DNA from 3 places in the Marinobacter alkalisoli genome. Region 3 is predicted to be linked to each of the others. Evidence: predicted binding sites of a transcription regulator. Region 3 holds the regulator's gene; each other region holds the start of a gene.
What was found. Region 3 encodes LexA, which represses DNA repair genes until DNA is damaged. Its sites were predicted from a motif close to CTGTNTNNNNANACAG; they were not measured.
Positions count from the first base shown of each region.

Region 1 (6,397 bases), on a different contig from region 3:
TCGGTGCCCTCAACGGCTTCGATCAGAACCTTGCCCATGCGCCCGGCGGCGCCGATGATTGCTACCCTCATGTCATCTGTCCTCAGAATTTCATTTCATCAAAGAAACTTTTCACACCCTCAAACCAGGAGGTTTTCTTCGGAGCATGATGAGTGCCGTTGGTGCCGTCCAGAGTTTGCTGAAATTCTTCCAGCAGCTCTTGCTGACGCTTGGTCAGGTTGACCGGGGTTTCCACGATCGCGCGGCAGAGCAAATCACCTGCCGGACCGCCACGAACCGGGCTGACGCCCTTGTTGCGCAGACGGAAAAGTTTTCCGGTCTGGGTTTCCGGCGGAATCTTGAGCTTCACGCGGCCATCCAGCGTCGGCACTTCCAGCTCTCCACCGAGGGTAGCATCCACGATGCTGATGGGCACTTCGCAATACAGGTTGCGGCCATCACGGGTGAAGATGGAGTGCTCGCGAACGGCAATTTGCACATACAGGTCGCCAGGGGGACCACCATCAATGCCCATTTCACCTTCGCCAGAGAGGCGAATGCGGTCGCCGGTATCCACGCCGGGCGGAACCTTGACGGAAAGGGTCTTCTCTTCCTGCACCCTGCCCTGACCATGACAGGCCTTACAGGGGTTCTTGATGACCTGGCCCGAACCACGACAAGTGGGACACGCCTGCTGCACCGTGAAGAAACCCTGCTGCATGCGAACCTGCCCCATACCGTTACAGGTGCCACAAGCTTCCGGGCGGGAACCTTTTTCCGCACCGCTGCCATCGCAGGTATCGCACTCTCTGTGGCCCGGGATGCGGATCTGGACGGTCTTGCCTTTGACCGCTTCTTCCAGATCCAGCTCCAGGGTGTAACGAAGGTCGGAGCCACGGGTATTGCGGCCACGGCCTCCGCCACCGAAGATATCCCCGAATACGTCACCAAAGATATCGGAGAAGCTGGCGCCGCCGCCTCCGAATCCACCGCCGGCCTGGCCATCAACGCCCGCGTGACCGAACTGGTCATAGGCGGCCCGTTTGGATTGGTCCGCCAGTATTTCGTAGGCTTCGCTGGCCTCTTTGAACTTGTTCTCGGCGTCAGTGTCGTCCGGGTTACGGTCGGGGTGATACTTCATTGCGAGCTTGCGGTAAGCCCGCTTGACTTCCTTCTCGTCCGCATCCCGGGAAATCCCGAGAATTTCGTAATAATCGCGCTTGGCCATGCTTTAAAACCCTGTTTTTAAAACGCGGAAAACGCGGGAGAACCCCCGCGTTTTCCAACTGCCTGATGTACGTCAGAATTTACCGCTTGTCGTCGTCTTTGACTTCTTCGAACTCAGCGTCGACTGCGTCGTCAGAAGACTGGGCCTGGGCACCTTCTTCCCCGCCAGCCTGCTGCGCCTGATCAGCCTGATCTGCGTACATTTTCTGAGCCAGCTCGGAAGACACTTCCGTCAGCTTCTGGGTCTTGGCCTCAATGTCCTCTTTATCGGAACCGGCCAGTGCTTCTTCCAGCTCCTTGATAGAGGCCTCGATGGACTCTTTCTCACTGTCGCTGACCTTGTCACCGGCATCGGTCAGGGTCTTGCGAACAGCGTGCACCATCGCGTCACCCTGGTTACGAACCTGCACCAGCTCTTCGAACTTGCGGTCTTCCTCGGCGTTGGCCTCGGCATCGCGCACCATCTTCTCGATTTCGTCATCGTTCAGACCGGAAGAGGCCTTGATCACGATGGACTGCTCTTTACCGGTCGCCTTGTCCTTCGCGGACACGTTCAGGATACCGTTGGCGTCGATATCGAAGGTTACTTCGATCTGCGGCACACCGCGCGGCGCCGGCGGAATGTCGGCCAGGTCGAAACGACCCAGGGACTTGTTCTGCTGCGCCTGCTTGCGCTCACCCTGAACCACGTGGATGGTCACTGCAGTCTGGTTGTCATCCGCGGTGGAGAAGGTCTGCGACTTCTTGGTCGGGATGGTGGTGTTCTTGTCGATCAACGGTGTAGCCACACCGCCCATGGTTTCAATACCCAGGGTCAGCGGCGTCACGTCCAGCAGCAGAACATCTTTCACATCACCGGACAGCACGGCAGCCTGGATAGCAGCACCCATGGCAACGGCTTCATCCGGGTTAACGTCCTTACGGGCTTCCTTACCGAAGAAGTTCTTCACCTTTTCCTGAACCAGCGGCATGCGGGTCTGACCACCAACCAGGATCACCTCGTCGATTTCGCCAACCTTGACACCGGAATCGTCCAGCGCGGTGCGGCACGGCGCGAGACTGCGCTCGATCAGCTCTTCCACCAGGGATTCCAGCTTGGCACGGGTGACCTTTACGTTCATGTGCTTGGGACCGCTGGCGTCCGCCGTTACGTACGGCAGGTTGACGTCGGTCTGCTGGCTGCTGGACAGCTCGATCTTGGCTTTCTCGGCGGCCTCTTTCAGGCGCTGCATGGCCAGCGAGTCGCCGCGCAGGTCGATACCGCTGTCTTTCTTGAACTGATCGGCAAGGTATTCGATCAGCTTCATGTCGAAGTCTTCACCACCCAGGAAGGTGTCACCGTTGGTGGCCAGCACTTCGAACTGGTGCTCACCGTCCACGTCGGCAATCTCGATGATGGAAATATCGAAGGTACCACCACCCAGGTCGTACACAGCCACGGTACGGTCACCGCTCTTCTTGTCCAGGCCATAGGCCAGGGCCGCAGCGGTCGGCTCGTTGATGATCCGCTTCACGTCCAGACCGGCGATCTTGCCGGCGTCCTTGGTGGCCTGACGCTGGCTGTCGTTGAAGTAGGCCGGTACGGTGATAACCGCTTCAGTCACTTTCTCGCCCAGGTAGTCCTCGGCGGTCTTCTTCATCTTCTTGATGACTTCCGCAGACACCTGCGGGGGCGCCATCTTTTCACCCTTTACTTCCACCCAGGCATCGCCATTGTCAGCCTTGGTGATCTTGTAGGGCACCATCTTGATATCTTTCTGAACCACATCGTCTTCAAAACGACGACCGATCAGACGCTTGATGGCGTACAGGGTGTTGTTCGGGTTGGTGACCGCCTGACGCTTGGCAGACTGACCTACCAGGGTCTCACCGTCTTCGGTGTACGCGATGATCGACGGGGTGGTGCGATCACCCTCAGCGTTCTCGATAACCTTGACCTTGTCACCATCCATGATGGCAACACAGGAGTTCGTGGTTCCCAGGTCGATACCAATAATCTTGCTCATTGATTCACTCCAATTCGTTTGTTCGATCCGATTGCGACATCGCCAATCCGATGTCAGCCAAAACTGTTTCGGGCTGTCAGCCCCGGCAATTCATTCCGGCGCCGCCTGTTTACTGCCTATATTGGCGCCTTAATTCACTTTTCAAGCCTGTTCATCGATTTTTGGTGCGTCCTCGGCCTTGGCCACCACCACCATCGCGGGCCGAACCAGGCGCTCGTTCAGGGTGTACCCCTTTTGCACAACCGCAACGACGCTGTTCGGCTCGGCGTCCGGCGCCGGCACCATGGACATGGCTTCGTGAAGTTGTGGGTCGAACGGCTCGCCGACCGGGTTGACCTGCTCCACGTTGAATTTCCCGAGGCTATTCATGAACAGATTCAAAGTCATTTCCACGCCTTCGCGGATAGACGCCACCAACTCACCAGAGGCTTCCTGACCTTCTATGCTCTCAACCGCCTTTTCCAGACTGTCTGCAACCGGGAGCAGTTCCTTCACGAACTTTTCCAGCGCAAATTTGTGGGCTTTCTCCACATCCAGCTCGGCACGGCGACGAACGTTCTGCATTTCAGCCTGGGCCCGCAGCGCCTGCTCCTGATACTCCTTAACCTGAGCCTGCAAGGCTTCGGTTTCAGAGGGCTCGCCAGCTGAATCACCTTCAGCGTCTTCCGCCGCTTCGGCCTCGGCAGCTTTCAGCTCTTCCTCAACCTGCTCGTTACGATTCTCGTCAGCACTCATGGCTACTCCTGGTCATTCATCCGCGACCGCAAACACGGTCGGTTATACATGTCATCCGGCCACGCCGGGCCGGATTAAAGAGGGTTGCGAACGAATATGGGGCCCGTTGCGTCGGTTTCAACCTTAACGAATGCATTTATGCGCAATTTCACACCTCTGAATTTGCAAACTGGAAAAACCCTGTATATATTCACAGTCACTGTATGTAACCACAGTATTTTCCAGAGCGGAGGTCACCAGCATGCTCACACAGCTCACCGTTTCCAATTACGCCATCGCAGAAAGGGTCGAACTTCAGTTCAGTAAGGGCATGACCGCCCTGACCGGGGAAACCGGCGCCGGCAAGTCCATTGTACTGGACGCCCTGGGGCTGGCGATGGGCGGGCGCGCCGATGCAGGCGCCGTGCGCCACGGTGCGAAGCGGGCCGACATCACCGCCTCCTTCGATGTGTCCCGCATCGACGAGGCCCGGAACTGGCTGGAGCAGCACGAGCTGGACGACGAACATGACTGTATCCTGCGACGGGTGATCAGCAAGGACGGACGTTCACGGGCTTACATCAATGGCCAGCCCTGCCCCCTGGCGCACCTGAAAGACCTGGGCAGCCTGCTGATGGATATCCACAGCCAGCACCAGCACCAGTCCCTGCTTCGCAAGGAAACCCATCGCAAACTGCTGGATGAATACGCCGGTGTGGAAACCCTCGCGGCCGATACCCGCGATGCCTGGAAGACCTGGAACAAGACCCGCCAGCGCCTGACCGAACGCCAGCAAAACGCCGACGAGGCCGAAGCCCGGCTGCAGTTGCTCCGCTATCAGGTGGAGGAACTGGACCGCATGGCGCTGGAAGAAGGCGAACAGGAAAGCCTGGAGCAGGAACAGGAACAACTGAGCCACGCCGACACCGTACTTCAGAACAGCCAGCAGGCCGCCCTGCTCTGCACGGAAGAAGACAATAGCGCTGCAGATCTGGTTCGCCAGGCGCTGCAGCAACTGGAACACCTGCCCACCGAAGTGCCCGCTCTGGCGGACACCATTCAGATGCTGAATGAGGCACAGATCCAGATCAGCGAAGCCGGGGACAACCTGCGCCGCTTTGTCGAGGATTACGAGGCCGACCCGGCACGGCTGACCGAGGTGGAAGAGCGCCTGAGCGCCATCTACCAGATGGCCAGAAAGCACCGCATCACACCGGAAGAACTTCCGGAACTGCACCAGCGCCTGAGCGCCGAACTGGCCTCCCTGGATGACGGCGAAGGCAGCGTTGAGCAGCTGGAAGTCGAGCTGGAAGGCCAGCGCAACCGCTTCAACGAACTGGCCGGCCAGCTATCGGAGGCTCGCCAGCAGGCGGCCGCCAACCTCGACCAGAGGATCGCCGAGGAACTGGCACAACTCAGCATGCCGGCCGTGCAGTTTGTCACCCACTTGAACCGCAACGATGCCGGTGAGCCTGCCCCCCACGGACTCGAAGACGTGGAGTTCCTGGTCAGCGCCAATCCGGGCCAACCGGCACGCCCGCTGGCCAAAGTCGCCTCCGGCGGCGAACTGTCACGCATCAGCCTGGCCATTCAGGTAGTGGTCGCGCAAACCTCAACCACACCTACCCTGGTCTTTGACGAAGTGGATGTTGGCATCGGCGGTGGCACGGCGGAAGTGGTCGGGCGGTTGCTGAGAACCCTGGGCAACGATGGCCAGGTCATGTGCGTAACCCATTTGCCACAAGTTGCAGCCCAATGCCATCAGCACCTGTTCGTCAGCAAGTTTACCGAACAGGACGCGACCTTCTCGAAAATTGAAACACTGGACGATCACGGACGGATCAGCGAAGTGGCAAGAATGCTTGGCGGTGTCGACATGACTGAGCACACCATTGCCCATGCCAAAGAAATGTTCACCAAGGGGCAGGCAACCCACCACTGAGCGACAGAGCACATTCCCCTCTCGACCCTGAGAGCTATTAGGGCGGGTTAACACCCGCCCCTTTTTTGTTCGGTTATTGCGATTACGGAAAGAAAGTTACTTGCCGATCGGCTTGACGTAGAGAATCAGGCTGTGATCAATGATCTCAAAGCCACGCTCTTCAGCAATTTTCTTCTGGCGTTCTTCGATAATGGGATCGCAGAACTCAATGACCTCACCGGTTTGCGTGCAAACCATATGGTCGTGGTGATCATCACCGGCCATTTCGAACACTGCGTGCCCACCTTCAAAGTTGTGGCGAAGCACCAGTCCGGCGGCCTCAAACTGGGTCAGAACCCGGTAAACGGTCGCCAGACCCACGTCATCCCCTTGCTCCAGAAGCTTCTTGTACACATCCTCTGCGCTGAGGTGGTGTTCCTCGGAGTTTTCCAGAATGTTGAAAATCTTTACTCTCGGCAGAGTAACTTTCAGACCGACTTTTCGTAATTCGGCGTTTTCAGATGACATGTTACTATTCACTCGTTGGTGT
Region 1 is NZ_JBJJLB010000042.1:61,356-67,752, forward strand. Features, by position in the region: gene dapB (4-hydroxy-tetrahydrodipicolinate reductase) at 1-71, opposite strand, end outside; gene dnaJ (molecular chaperone DnaJ) at 83-1,207, opposite strand; gene dnaK (molecular chaperone DnaK) at 1,287-3,212, opposite strand; gene grpE (nucleotide exchange factor GrpE) at 3,354-3,947, opposite strand; gene recN (DNA repair protein RecN) at 4,189-5,868, shown strand; gene fur (ferric iron uptake transcriptional regulator) at 5,965-6,375, opposite strand.
Region 1: recN (DNA repair protein RecN) is a predicted target of LexA. The motif match lies at 4,128-4,143, and genes of this name have one in related genera.

Region 2 (6,397 bases), on a different contig from region 3:
GCTGTGGCTGGGCAGGACACAACAGTCAATCGCAGCCGCCCTGGAATCGGGGGACGCCACCGAAAAGAGGACATCACCATGATTTCCCGCAGAGACTACCTGAAGCTCACCCTCGCCGTCGGGGCCACATTGGCCCTGAAACCCGGCATGCTCTGGTCCGAGGATAAACAACTGGAACTGATTACCCGTGCCATCCCGTCGTCCGGCGAACGCCTGCCAGTGGTGGGGCTGGGCAGCTCCGCCACCTTCGCCAGCGTTTCCCGCAGCGAAGACCGGGATGCCTTGCGGGAAGTTCTGAAAACACTGGTCGAGAAAGGCGGCAACGTCTTCGACACTGCCCCGAGCTATGGCGCTTCGGAAGCAGTGGCCGGGCAAATCGCCGAGGAACTGAACATCACCGATGACCTGTTCTGGGCCACCAAGGTGAACGTTGCCGGATGGGGTGGCGGCAAGGCCGATCCCGACACCGCGAGAGAGCAGATCGAAACTTCCTTCCGGCGCATCGGTAAACCGGTCATCGACCTGATACAGGTCCACAACCTCGGGGATGTACCCACGCAACTCGGCATTCTCAAGGAGATGCGGGAAGAACAGCGGGTGCGTTATATCGGTGTGACCACCACCTTTCCCAGCCAGTATGAAAACCTGGAGCGCATTATGGCGCGGGAACCCCTGGACTTCATCGGCATCGATTACGCCGTCGACAACCTCACGATGGAACAACGGATACTGCCATTGGCCAGGGAACAAGGCATAGGTGTACTGGTCTACGCCCCCTTCGGTCGGACCCGGCTCTGGGAGAAAGTGAAAGGCAAGGACGTGCCTACCTGGGCGGCGGAATTCGACGCCTATTCATGGGGTCAGTTCTTCCTGAAGTTCGTCGTCGCTCACCCGGCTGTCACCGCAGCCACACCGGCAACCAGCAAGCCCCGTCACATGGCGGACAATATGGGTGCCGCCATGGGAGCTTTACCCGACGAGGAAATGCGCCAGAGGATGATCCATTATATTGCCGGCCTGTGATCACGACGGACCGGAACGCTCCTGATCAGCCCGCGTAGGCAGCATCGGTTCGCGCTGCCATGATGAAATCATTCCGGTGCAGACCACCGATCTTGTGGGTCCACCAGCGCACGGTCACCTTACCCCATTCCAGCAGAATGGCAGGGTGATGGCCTTCCGCTTCGGCCAGATCAGCGACTTTATTGGTAAACACCAGGGCCTCGGCAAAATTCCTGAATTTGAAAATCCGTTTCAGCTGTTCTTCCCCATCCAGCTCAACAGGCTGCCAGTCCGGAATTTCTTTCAGCAGGTTCTGTTTCTCATCTTCGGTGACTTTCGGAGCATCCGCACGACAGGCTTCGCAGGATTGCGCGGTCAGTGAACTCATGGCTCAACCTCCCTGACTGATGACTTGTATTACAAGCGTGGGTGCCTGGCTCCACATTATCAAGCCCGCTATTGAAATCCCCGCTTTTTCAGAATACTGTATATTTAAACAGTATTCTGAAAAAGCGGGACCACACTCATGAACGAACTTCTGAACACCCTGATGCAGGATGCCCGGGTCTGGCAGGGGGATCGCCACATCCAGACCAGGCAGCCAGCGGAGCCAACCGGCTACCAGGTGCTGGACAACCATCTGGGCGGGCTCGGATGGCCCCGGGGAGCGTTGAGTGAATGCCTGCTGGATGCACCCGGAATCGGTGAGTTGCAACTGGTACTGCCGCTGATGCAGCGCCTGACCCAGGCCGGCAAGACCGTGTTCTGGCTGAACCCGCCACACACACCCTACGCCCCCGCCCTGGCGCGGGAAGGTGTGGATCTGAAACAAGTGGTCATGGCTCATACCGACGACAACGGTGACCTGCTGTGGACCCTGGAAAACTGCCTGCGCTCTGCCGTCACCGGACTGGTACTGGCCTGGCCCGGCAAACTGGCGGCCCGGGATATCCGCCGGCTGCAACTGGCCGCCGAGGCCGGCAGCAACATATGCGTGCTGTTCCGCAACCGCAAACTGGCCGGGCAAAGCTCACCCGCTGCCCTGAGGCTGGAACTGGAAGCGGGAGCACATCAGGACTTGCGGATCAATGTGTTGAAACGCCGGGGTAGCTGGCCAGGGCAACGCTGCACCGTCGCCATGGCACACCGGGCACATGTGCCATTCCCCGAATCCAGCCGGATCGTTCAGGGCCCCTGGGCCCAATCCGGCCTATAACAGGTGCAACATGCTCTGGGTTTACCTGCATTTTCCTCACCTGCTGCTGGACCATATTCGCCGCTCCCGGAAGAACGGAGAAAACGGTAGAGAGAACGGCAGAGAGAACGCCGAAGAAGCGCTGGTGGTCGTGGAAGCCGCCGGCCAGCGGGTTCTCCAGGCCTGCCCGGAAGCCCAGAATCAGGGCGTGCAACCGGGCATGCCCCTGAAAACCGCCATCACCCTGGTGCCGTCACTGGCCATTGCCCGGGCCGACACCAGCCGGGAACAACAGATTCTGGCAGAGCAGGCCCGCTGGCTGTATCGCCATGCCGCCAACATTACCCCCTACCCTCCGGACGGATTACTGGCGGAAGTGGGCAGCCTGCAAAAGCTGTACGGCGGACTGGCAGCCGTCTGGCAAACCTTCGAACAGGCCCTGTCACAACGGCAGTTAACCGCCTGGATGGCTACCGGAAAAACACCCCTGGCGGCCCGCTTGTGCGCCCGCGCTGGTCAAGGCCAGTGCACCACCGACAGGGACCATATGATGCAACAGCTGTCCCGCCTGCCGCTGACAGCCGTGGAGCTTGACGGCCGCACCCTTACCCGCTTACAGCGGATGGGGCTTACCCGGCTCGGAGAAGTCATGCAGTTGCCAGCCCGGGAAATGGCTCACCGGCTATCACCGGATACCCTTGCCTACATCCAGAAAATCCAGGGCACCCGGCCAGACCCGCAACAACCCTGGCGACCTCCACATCACTTCCGCCAACAGGCGGATTTTGCCCAGGACATTGAACACTCCGAGGGACTGCTGTTTCCCCTGCACCGCATACTGGGGGAACTGGAAGAGGATCTGTGCTGGCGCCAACAGGATACCGACAGCCTGCTGCTGGTACTGAACCACCGTCACCACCAACCCACGCGCCTGCGAATTCGCACCTCGGGTCCGGAACATCGGGCCGAAGTGTTTCTGGATTTGCTCCGTCTACGCTTTGAACAGCATCCGTTGAAAGCGCCCGTTACGTCCCTGGTGCTCTCGGTACGTCGCTTCATGGGTCGGGAGGCGAGTAACGGCAACGATCTGCTGGGAGAAACCCCGGACCTGAACGAAGCCTGGCATACCCTGATCAGCCGCCTGCAGGCCCGGCTTGGAGAGAATGCCCTGCAGCAACTGTCACCCCGGGCCGACCATCGCCCGGAACATGCCTGGACTACCGCCAATCTCCCGCAACGGGCACACGCCACCAGTCCAGAGGCAAGCAACCTGCCCCATCGACCGTTATGGTTACTGAAAAGCCCACACCCCCTGCAGGAAACACCCAGCGCCTGGTTTTCCGGACCGGAACGTATCAGCGGCGGCTGGTGGGACGGTCAGCGGGTTCACCGGGATTACTACATCGCCCAACTGGCCAGCGGCCAATTGGCCTGGGTGTTCCGGGATGTGCGTGATGGCTGGTTCGTACACGGCTGGTTCGGGTGATCTCCATGTCCTACGCCGAACTCCATTGCCTGAGCAACTTCACCTTCCTCACAGGCGCATCACACCCCCATGAACTGGCGGAACAGGCGGCGGAACTGGGTTACCACGCCCTGGCGATCACCGATGCCTGTTCGGTCGCCGGCATTCCCCGAGCCTGGGCGGCCCTGAAAGACAGTCCGGTCAAGCTGATTACCGGCAGCTCGTTTGAGCTGAGTGACATTCCGGCCAACGGCGCCACACCCCGTTTTATCCTGCTGGCCCGCACCCGCACTGGCTATGGTCAGTTATGCCAGCTGATCACAACGGGCCGGCGGCGGGCGGAAAAGGGTCAGTACCAGCTATTCTGCCAGGACATCGAAAACCACACCCTCGACGATTGCCTGTGCCTGTGGCTACCTCCCTCGCCTGCCTGTACCGCTTACGACGATGCCCTGAGCTGTGGCCAGTGGCTACACCAACTGTTCGATCACCGCCTGTGGCTGGCAGCCGCCCGTACCCTGGAATCCGGTGAAGAGCAACACCTGGCCCGGGTACGCCAGCTCGCCACAGACCTGCACTGCCCGATTACCGCCACCGGCCAGGTCCACATGCACAGCCGTGAGCGCCAGCCCTTGCAGGACGTGCTCACCGCCCTGCGCCACCACACCTCACTGGAGAACGCCGGCCATCACCTGTTCCAGAATGGCGAGCGCTACCTGAGACCACTGCCGGTACTGAAACGCCTGTTCCCCGGGCACTGGCTCAGGGAAAGCCTGGCCATTGCCGATCAGTGCAGCTTTGAACCCGGCAGCCTGCGCTACGAATACCCTGCAGATCTGGTGCCCGAAAGGGAAACCCCGGCGTCATACCTGCTGGCACTGACGCGACAGGGCGAACGCCGTCGCTACCCCGGGGGCACGCCGCTGAGCGTCCAGGCCCTGATTCGCAAGGAATTGGCGCTGATCGCGGAGATGCGTTACGAGCATTATTTCCTGACCATCCACGACATCGTGGCCTTCGCCCGTCAACAGGGCATCCTTTGCCAGGGGCGGGGCTCCGCGGCCAACTCGGCCGTCTGCTACTGCCTGGGCATCACCGAGGTTGACCCCGCCCACACCGAGTTACTGTTTGAACGCTTTATCTCCAGGGATCGGGGCGAGCCGCCTGACATCGACGTGGACTTCGAACACGAACGGCGGGAAGAAGTGATCCAGTACATCTACCGGCGGTATAGCCGGGAGCGGGCCGCCCTGGCCGCCACCGTCATCCGCTATCGTCCGAAAAGCGCCATCCGTGATGTCGGAAAGGCCCTGGGGTTTGATCCGGCGCTGGTGGAACAGCTTCTGGAAGGCATTGACTGGCGAGACCGGGCCACGGACTGGCGCCACCAGATCCTGGATAAACGCCTGACCCGCAACCCTCAGGTGGCTAACCAGTTCTTCACCCTGGTCAACACGCTGCTGGGATTTCCCCGCCATCTTTCCCAGCATGTGGGCGGCTTTGTCATCAGTGCCGGTCCCCTGGCTGAACTGGTCCCCGTGGAAAACGCCGCCATGACCGACCGAACCGTTATCCAATGGGACAAGGACGATCTGGAAAGCCTGGGGCTCATGAAGGTAGACGTGCTTGCCCTGGGAATGCTCTCTGCCATCCGCCGGGCTTTGGAGCTCATCAGTGAAGAGCGTGGGCAACCTTTTGGCATGCCCGACATCCCCGCGGACGACCGCCCTACCTATGACATGCTCCAGCAGGGAGACAGCATCGGTGTCTTCCAGGTGGAGTCCCGCGCCCAGATCAGCATGTTGCCCCGCCTGAAACCGGAATGCTTCTACGACCTGGTCATCGAAGTCGCCATCGTCCGTCCAGGCCCCATACAGGGAGATATGGTGCACCCCTACCTGCGCCGAAAACACGGCCTGGAGACGGTGGAATACCCCAACGCCGAGATACAGGCCGTGCTGGAGCGCACCCTGGGTGTGCCGATCTTCCAGGAGCAGGCCATCAAACTCGCGATGGTGGCCGCCGGCTTTACCGCCGGCGAGGCTGACCGGCTTCGCCGCGCCATGGCCGCCTGGAAATCCCACGGCGACCTCAGTCCGTTTCGTGACAAGCTCATCAACGGCATGCTGGCGCGGGGCCACGACGCGGACTTTGCCGAACGGCTGTACCAACAGATCTGCGGTTTCGGCGGCTACGGCTTCCCCGAATCCCACTCCGCCAGCTTTGCACTGCTGGCTTATGTCTCGGCCTGGATCAAACGCCACTACCCGGCAGCCTTTTACTGCGCCCTGCTCAACAGCCAGCCCATGGGATTCTACTCCCCTTCCCAACTGGTTCAGGACGCCCGCCGCCATAACGTCACCGTATTACCGGCGGATGTGAACCACAGCCAATGGGAGCACAGCCTCGTCGGTCCCGAGCGACACCTCCGCCTGGGGTTACAGCTGATACAGGGCCTGTCCGCCAGCGGCGCCGAACGCCTCTGCCAGAACCGGCCTCCCCTGGGTTACCGCACCAGTAACGAACTCCGCCGCCTCGCCGACCTCAGCCAACGGGATATGGAACTCCTAGCCGGTGCCAACGCCATGCCAGACTTCACCGCCAACCGCCACCAGGCTTACTGGCAGTTACTGGGCCACGAACAACCAGCCGAACTCTTTGCCGCTGAAGACAACGAAGACTACACACCGGACACCTGCGACCAACTGCCCGAACCCACGGAAGGCCAGAACGTC
Region 2 is NZ_JBJJLB010000016.1:799,214-805,610, forward strand. Features, by position in the region: gene ACJO3M_RS08225 (NTP/NDP exchange transporter) at 1-82, shown strand, start outside; gene ACJO3M_RS08230 (aldo/keto reductase) at 79-1,023, shown strand; gene ACJO3M_RS08235 (4a-hydroxytetrahydrobiopterin dehydratase) at 1,049-1,390, opposite strand; gene imuA (translesion DNA synthesis-associated protein ImuA) at 1,529-2,218, shown strand; gene ACJO3M_RS08245 (Y-family DNA polymerase) at 2,229-3,683, shown strand; gene ACJO3M_RS08250 (error-prone DNA polymerase) at 3,689-6,397, shown strand, end outside.
Region 2: imuA (translesion DNA synthesis-associated protein ImuA) is a predicted target of LexA. The motif match lies at 1,487-1,502, and genes of this name have one in related genera.

Region 3 (6,397 bases):
AGGGCCGGGGAGATGAAGGGCAAATGAGTCGTGCGGCGCTGTCGCTGGGACTTACCCAGGCCAGTAAACTCACTCAGGGAATCGGGGATGAACTGGGTATTCGCAACCTGATGCTGGAAGCGGAAGGCACGGGGGACGAGGCATCCGTTGTTGCCAGCGGTTACATCACCGATGAGCTCAGCCTGCGGTATGGGGTGGGTATCTTCGAGCCCATTACCACGGTGGCGTTGCGATATGATCTGGGCCGTTACTTCTATCTGGAAGCAGCCAGTGGCCTGGCTGCTTCCCTGGACATCTTCTACACCCGGGACTTTTAATCCAGCTCGAACGTGGCGCTGACGCTGGCCTGGAGTTCCCGGTCTCCAACACTGGACACCGCATCCGAGCGGGATTTGGCTTCCGCCATCATCATTGGCATGGGCCGGTGGCCGCCATTGACGCTGATGTTGACCACATCACCGCAGCTCTGGTCGAGCTGGCTGGCGACAAACTCACAACGGGATCTGGCATCGGCAATGGCTCGTGCCAGGGCCTCTTTTTCGAGTCCCTGCTCGTCGGAATGGTAAAAGTTCCCGGCGCCGAGGTGGTAGTCCAGCCCCAGTTTCTGGGCCTGTTCCAGCAATGGGTTGAGCAGCGTCAGGTCGTCAATCGTGAAGCTCACGGTTTGCGAGGCCACGGCCATTTTCCGGGGTTCCTGATCACGCTCCTGGACCGGCAGGGTGCGGGTGTACAGGTTGACGTCGGCATCGCTGTAATCGTTGAGCTGGTCCCGGTACTCACCGATGCTGTCACGCCACTGCCCCATCAACTCATTGACCTTGTCCGAGGCCTTGGCAGGCAGGTTGTGCTCGGCACTGGCCGTGAACTGGAGGCGGGCGCTATCGGGGGCGTATTTTACCGAACCCTCGCCGCTCAGGCTCACTTCCCCGGCCTGTGCGGCCAGCGGAATCAGGGTAGCGGCCAGGCCGGTTACGAAATGCCTTTTAAGTGCATAAAACATGGTCAGATCTCCGTTCTGGTTACAGTTGTCAGGTTGCTTCGTCGGTTTCTTCTTCCAGGCGCTCGAGCTTTCGTGCCCGGGCAGCATGGACAAAGTGGCTGAAGATGCGGCGATGGCCGCCGTGGTAAAGCAGGTATTCCGGGTGCCATTGCACGCCCATCAACCACTGGTGGCCGGTGTTTTCGATGGCCTGCACAAAGTGGTCATTGTCCAGGGCGACCACTCTCAGACCACGCCCCAGGCGTTTGATTGCCTGGCTGTGGATCCGGTTGGCGCCGATGACCGGGCTATGCATCAGGCGGCCGAGCCGGGAGTTCTTCACCAGCCTCACCGTTTGCATGGGTAGCAACAGTGGCCGGTGACGAGTGTTTATCCGCAGCGGGGTGACGTTCTGGCACAGCGAGCCGCCGTGGAACACGTTGATGAACTGTGCGCCCCGGCAGATGCCAAGCACCGGGATGTAGAGCTGTTCCGCCCTTGCCAGCAGCTTGTGATCGGTCTGGTCGCGCCGGTGGTCGTAACGGGCGGTCACGGTCGGCTGTTGGCCATAGAGCTCCGGGTGAACGTGAGTGCCGCCCGACAGTACCAGCCCATCCAGCAAGGCAACGTCTACCCTGGAGCCAGGGCGAATATAGTGGATCTTCGCCCCGTGCAAACGCAGCGCCAGACTGATCAGGCGGTGTGCGGTGCTGCGCCTTGCGGGCCCACTGATGCCGATGGTCAGCCCCGGCTGTTCGGGTGCTTCGTCGATAGGGTCAGACATAGTCCCTGTTACGCAGCCATTGCTCGCAGGTATCAAGCCAGCTCAGAGTGAGATTGCGAATGCTCAGTTTGCGGCTTTGCCGGAACATTTCTCTCAGCTCCGCCAGATCCTCGGCGTTATTGGCCAGTTGTTCCAGTACCACCCAGTCATTCCAGACGGTGGAAAAGTGCCACCGTGGATTGTCGATATCACAGTCCGGCAAGCGGTAGTGCAGGGTTGGCCGGCTCTTGATGCGCTCATCTTCGACAAATTCCGCCAGCACTGCTTTATCCAGGTGGGCGAACAGCGGCAGCAGATCCAGCGCCTTATTGCGGGTAGGGTTGTACTTCAGGTAGTCCCGCATCAGCTGTTTGATATCCGGAGCGTAGTCACCGGCAATCAGCATGTCCGTGTAGGTGCTGCTCCAGGGTTCAATATAGCTGGTGAACTTGCGACTGATGTCAATCTGATGTCTGGATTTCAGCCAGTCATACAGGATGGCGAACGCCTGGAGATAACGCACCAGGGTGTCTGCCCCGAGATCCGGAAGTTCCGGGTTAAGCTGCAGGCCAAAGGCATAGTAAAGGGTCTCTCGGCTGCCGAGGGCGCCAGCCTTTCTGAGTTCGTCGCACAGTGCTTCCACCCGCTCAAGTGACGTGAAAGGCAGCGGCGGGCTGACAATCTCCAGTGGAACGATCTTTTCCGCTGCGGCATCAATGAACTCCATGGCCTGACCGCCAAGTTCCCGCATGGACTGCGGCAGCCTCTCATCCTGAAGGTCCAGATCCTTGATAGGGTCGGAATCCAGCTCGATAGTGAACTTGCCCAGATCGGTGTCCAGCTCCGCCACATAGCGGGAGGCTTGGCGGGCTTGCCCGGACAGGAGTTTTTCGCTCAGTTGCACCAGGGTTTCGTAACTCAGTCCGGACAGTTCAATTTCAACGCCAACACGGCGTTCTTCGCCGGATTCGGTCCTGAGAATGTCTGGCATCCTGCATGCCTTTTGGTCGCTCATTCCTGTGCCTCCTCAATGGGTTGGCCTTACCATATCACAGACCGTATGTGGTGCATCCCGGCGCATGCTGACAAAAAATACAGGAACTGATCTTTACACTGGATAAAACACTGTATATAGTCAAATCACTGTATATAAAGACAGGGATAACGGGGCAACCGCATGAAGCTGACAGCAAGACAAACCCAGGTACTGGATATCATTCGGCGTTACGTTGACGAAACCGGGTATCCGCCTACCCGCGCGGAAATTGCAGCAGAACTCGGTTTTCGTTCCGCCAATGCTGCAGAGGAGCATCTCAGGGCCCTGGCCCGCAAGGGCGCCATCGAGATGGTGCCGGGGGCAAGCCGGGGTATTCGTCTGCCGGAAGCGGAGGAGGACCCCGGCCTGCCAGTGATCGGTCAGGTCGCAGCGGGCAGTCCGATCCTTGCCCAGGAGCACATAGAGGATCACTGCACCCTGCAGCCGGACTTCTTCTCTCCGTCGGCGGATTACCTGCTACGGGTTCGCGGTATGAGCATGAAGGACATTGGCATTCTTGACGGCGACCTGCTGGCGGTTCATCGCACCCAGGATGTGCATAACGGACAAGTGGTGGTGGCCCGGGTCGGGGAGGAAGTGACGGTCAAGCGCTTCCGCAAGGATGGTGCAAAGGTATACCTGATCGCAGAGAACGAGGAGTTTGAACCGATCGAGGTGGACCTCTCGGAACAGGAACTGTTCATCGAAGGGCTTGGTGTTGGTGTTATCCGTCGCTCGGACATGCACTGATCCGCAACGGTCAACTTGAAGGCGAGGCGTATCATGGAACAACTCAGTTTTAACCAGAATCTGGCTTATTCACCGGCAGCCTGTGGCTACCAGGCGTCTGCCAGGCATTCGGGGAAATCGTCCGTTGTTCGCACGGGACCTGCCCGGGGCCGGAGAGCAGACCCTGCGTCTGCGCCGGTGACTGGCAACGTAACCGAGATTATCCTGCCGGAAGGCCAGGTTGAGAATTTTCAGCTATTGTTGCCGATGCTGACTCAGCTCAACCAGGAAAAACGCTGGTTGGCCTGGATTGATCCGCCCCAGGCCCTGGTCAGTAAATGGCAGAAGATGCACGGTATTGTCGCTGGTGAATTGCTGGTACTGAGATCCACGCCGGATTACCCGGCGCGTGATCTGGCTGAGCGTGCGCTCAGCGCCGGTACCTGCCACGCGGTCGTGATGTGGACCCGGAAACTCAGCCGGGAAGCCCTGGAGACGCTGCAGAAGGCGTCCGCCCAGGGGAACAGTCACGGAGTGGTCTTGCGTCAGCGCTGATGATGCGCTGGCCGGGGGTGAAGTCAGTGAAGTGTGTAGGAAGGCTGGACGTCCTGGGTTTCCAGTTCATCCTCTTCCCAGTCGATATCGTGGGTGACGTTGCCAACCGCCTCGATGCCGGCGGCAATCATGGCTTTGGCTACCGCCATGTCGCGGTCTTCCATCATTTCGCGTGCTTCTGAAGAGAATGAAATGCGTACCAGCGGTGCGGCATCGTCATCAATGCGACGCAGGGCATAATCGCCATCGCTCAGTTGTACGATTTCAAAAAAAGATGGTGACATTCAAATAACCTTTCTGTTGATTCCTACCCTGCTGTGTCATGCGATTTACCACTCGCTGTGACGCTCTTCCAGGGTGTCAGCGAATTGTTTGAGCGCGTCGAGCAATGTGTTAAGTCCTTGTGACGACCGATCTGGTCCCGTTTCCGCAGAAACTGCAATAATGTTCTCCGCGCTGACCGTTTTCCGTGTGGCTGGCGGCTTGCCCTGGGCGGCATCCAGTTGATCCAGAAGATTCCACCAGCTTCCTGGTTGATGAGCCAATGCCAGCAGTTCCGCGATTTCCGGCAACTCGGTTCCCAGTAGTGATGCCAGGGCTGCCAGAGATTCCGGCTCTTCGTTTTTCTGCTGGTATATGCGGGCGATCATAACCAGCAACAGACTGCGGGCGCGCAACGCCAGCTCAATGGTTCCCTGGATCGCTGCTTCCCGTTGCAATGCCCGATGCGGGTCAGCGGTGTTCGCGTCGCTATCGACCTGGCGCAGCAAGGTCCTGGCCATAAACAGTTTTTGCGATACCAGTGAATGCCACTGTGATGCCATGGTTTCCTGCCAAACGGGTTGGGCGCGCAAAAGCGAGACAAGAGTGCGCTTCAGATTAATTTGACAGTCTACCATTTTCAGCGATGGATTTCCTCCCCCGTGTTGCTACCTATAGGTTTAACAAGAAAACACAAACATTAAGTTGAAACGATCGTTTGAATTTGGCAAAAAGGCTGCCCATTGAACGACATTTGCACGATTTTGATGTGTTGCCAGGGTGGGTCGCCTTGCAGAGTGTTGCGGGGTGTCATCGGTATAACGGAGGTAAGTGAGGGATGCGTAAGCAATTGGTTACAGGCGTTGCCTTATTGGCGTTGTTTGTAAGCGGCCAGGTGGCAGCGGCTGTCAGTGTGTCCGAGGCGCGGAAGCTGGACAGTGAACTGACCCCGGTGGGGGCCGAAAAGCAGGCGAACGCTTCTGGCAGCATTCCGGAGTGGACTGGTGGATTATCGCAACCACCAGCAGGCTGGGAGCCCGGTAGCGTCGAAATTAACCCTTTCCCGGAAGACGAGCCGTTGTTTGTGATTACCCGGGGGAATCTTGACCTGTACCGTGACAAGCTGACCGACGGCCATGTCCGTATGCTTGAACAGTACGGCCCGGATTTTTTCATGCCGGTCTACCAGACGCGTCGTACTGCCGCTTTTCCTGACCAGGTGTATGACAAGTTCCGCGAGAATGCAGTCTCCGCCGAGTTGCTGGACAACGGTAATGGCGTCAGGGACACCATCATGACGAGCCCGTTTCCGATTCCGAAGAATGGCCTGGAGGTGATCTGGAACCACATCCTGCGTTATCGCGGTGAGGAGATTTCGTTCCGTAGCGCCTCTGCAACGCCCCAGGTCAATGGTTCGTTCAATCAGGTGGTCAACGAGTACGATTATTTCTTCGCCTACAGCCGCAGCGGCGCGGACCTGGATGACATCGACAACAAAATCTTCTACCTGAAGACCGACACCATCGCGCCATCCAATCTGGCGGGAACCATTACGCTGGTCCACGAAACCCTCGACCAGATCCGCTCGCCCCGACTGGCCTGGCGCTACGATGCCGGATCCCGCCGCCTGCGCCGCTCTCCGAACCTGGCCTATGAAACCGACTTACCGAACTCTTCCTCCCTGCGCTCGGTTGACCAGAAGGACATGTACAACGGTGCGCCCAATCAGTACAACTGGGAGCTCAAGGGCAAGCGGGAAATCTTCGTTCCCTACAACGCCTACAAGCTGCACGATGGCGAGGTCCGCCCCGATGATGTGATTCGCCCTGGCCATATCAACCAGGAACTGACGCGTTACGAACTGCACCGGGTATGGGTGGTGGAAGCCGTCCTGCGTACGGGCATCAGCCATATATACGCCCGCCGGGTCTTTTATGTGGATGAAGACAGCTGGCAGATTCTGGCGTCCGAGGAGTACGATGCCGAGGGTAATCTGTGGCGCGTTTCCGAAGCGCACAATATCAGTTATTACAGTGAGCCGGCGTTCTGGACTACCATGGAGATGACGTACGAT
Region 3 is NZ_JBJJLB010000019.1:24,970-31,366, forward strand. Features, by position in the region: gene ACJO3M_RS08785 (translocation/assembly module TamB domain-containing protein) at 1-317, shown strand, start outside; gene ACJO3M_RS08790 (SIMPL domain-containing protein) at 314-1,000, opposite strand; gene ACJO3M_RS08795 (gamma-glutamyl-gamma-aminobutyrate hydrolase family protein) at 1,029-1,763, opposite strand; gene ACJO3M_RS08800 (amidoligase family protein) at 1,756-2,757, opposite strand; gene lexA (transcriptional repressor LexA) at 2,920-3,528, shown strand; gene ACJO3M_RS08810 (cell division inhibitor SulA) at 3,562-4,062, shown strand; gene ACJO3M_RS08815 (hypothetical protein) at 4,086-4,346, opposite strand; gene ACJO3M_RS08820 (DUF6586 family protein) at 4,392-4,886, opposite strand; gene ACJO3M_RS08825 (DUF1329 domain-containing protein) at 5,162-6,397, shown strand, end outside.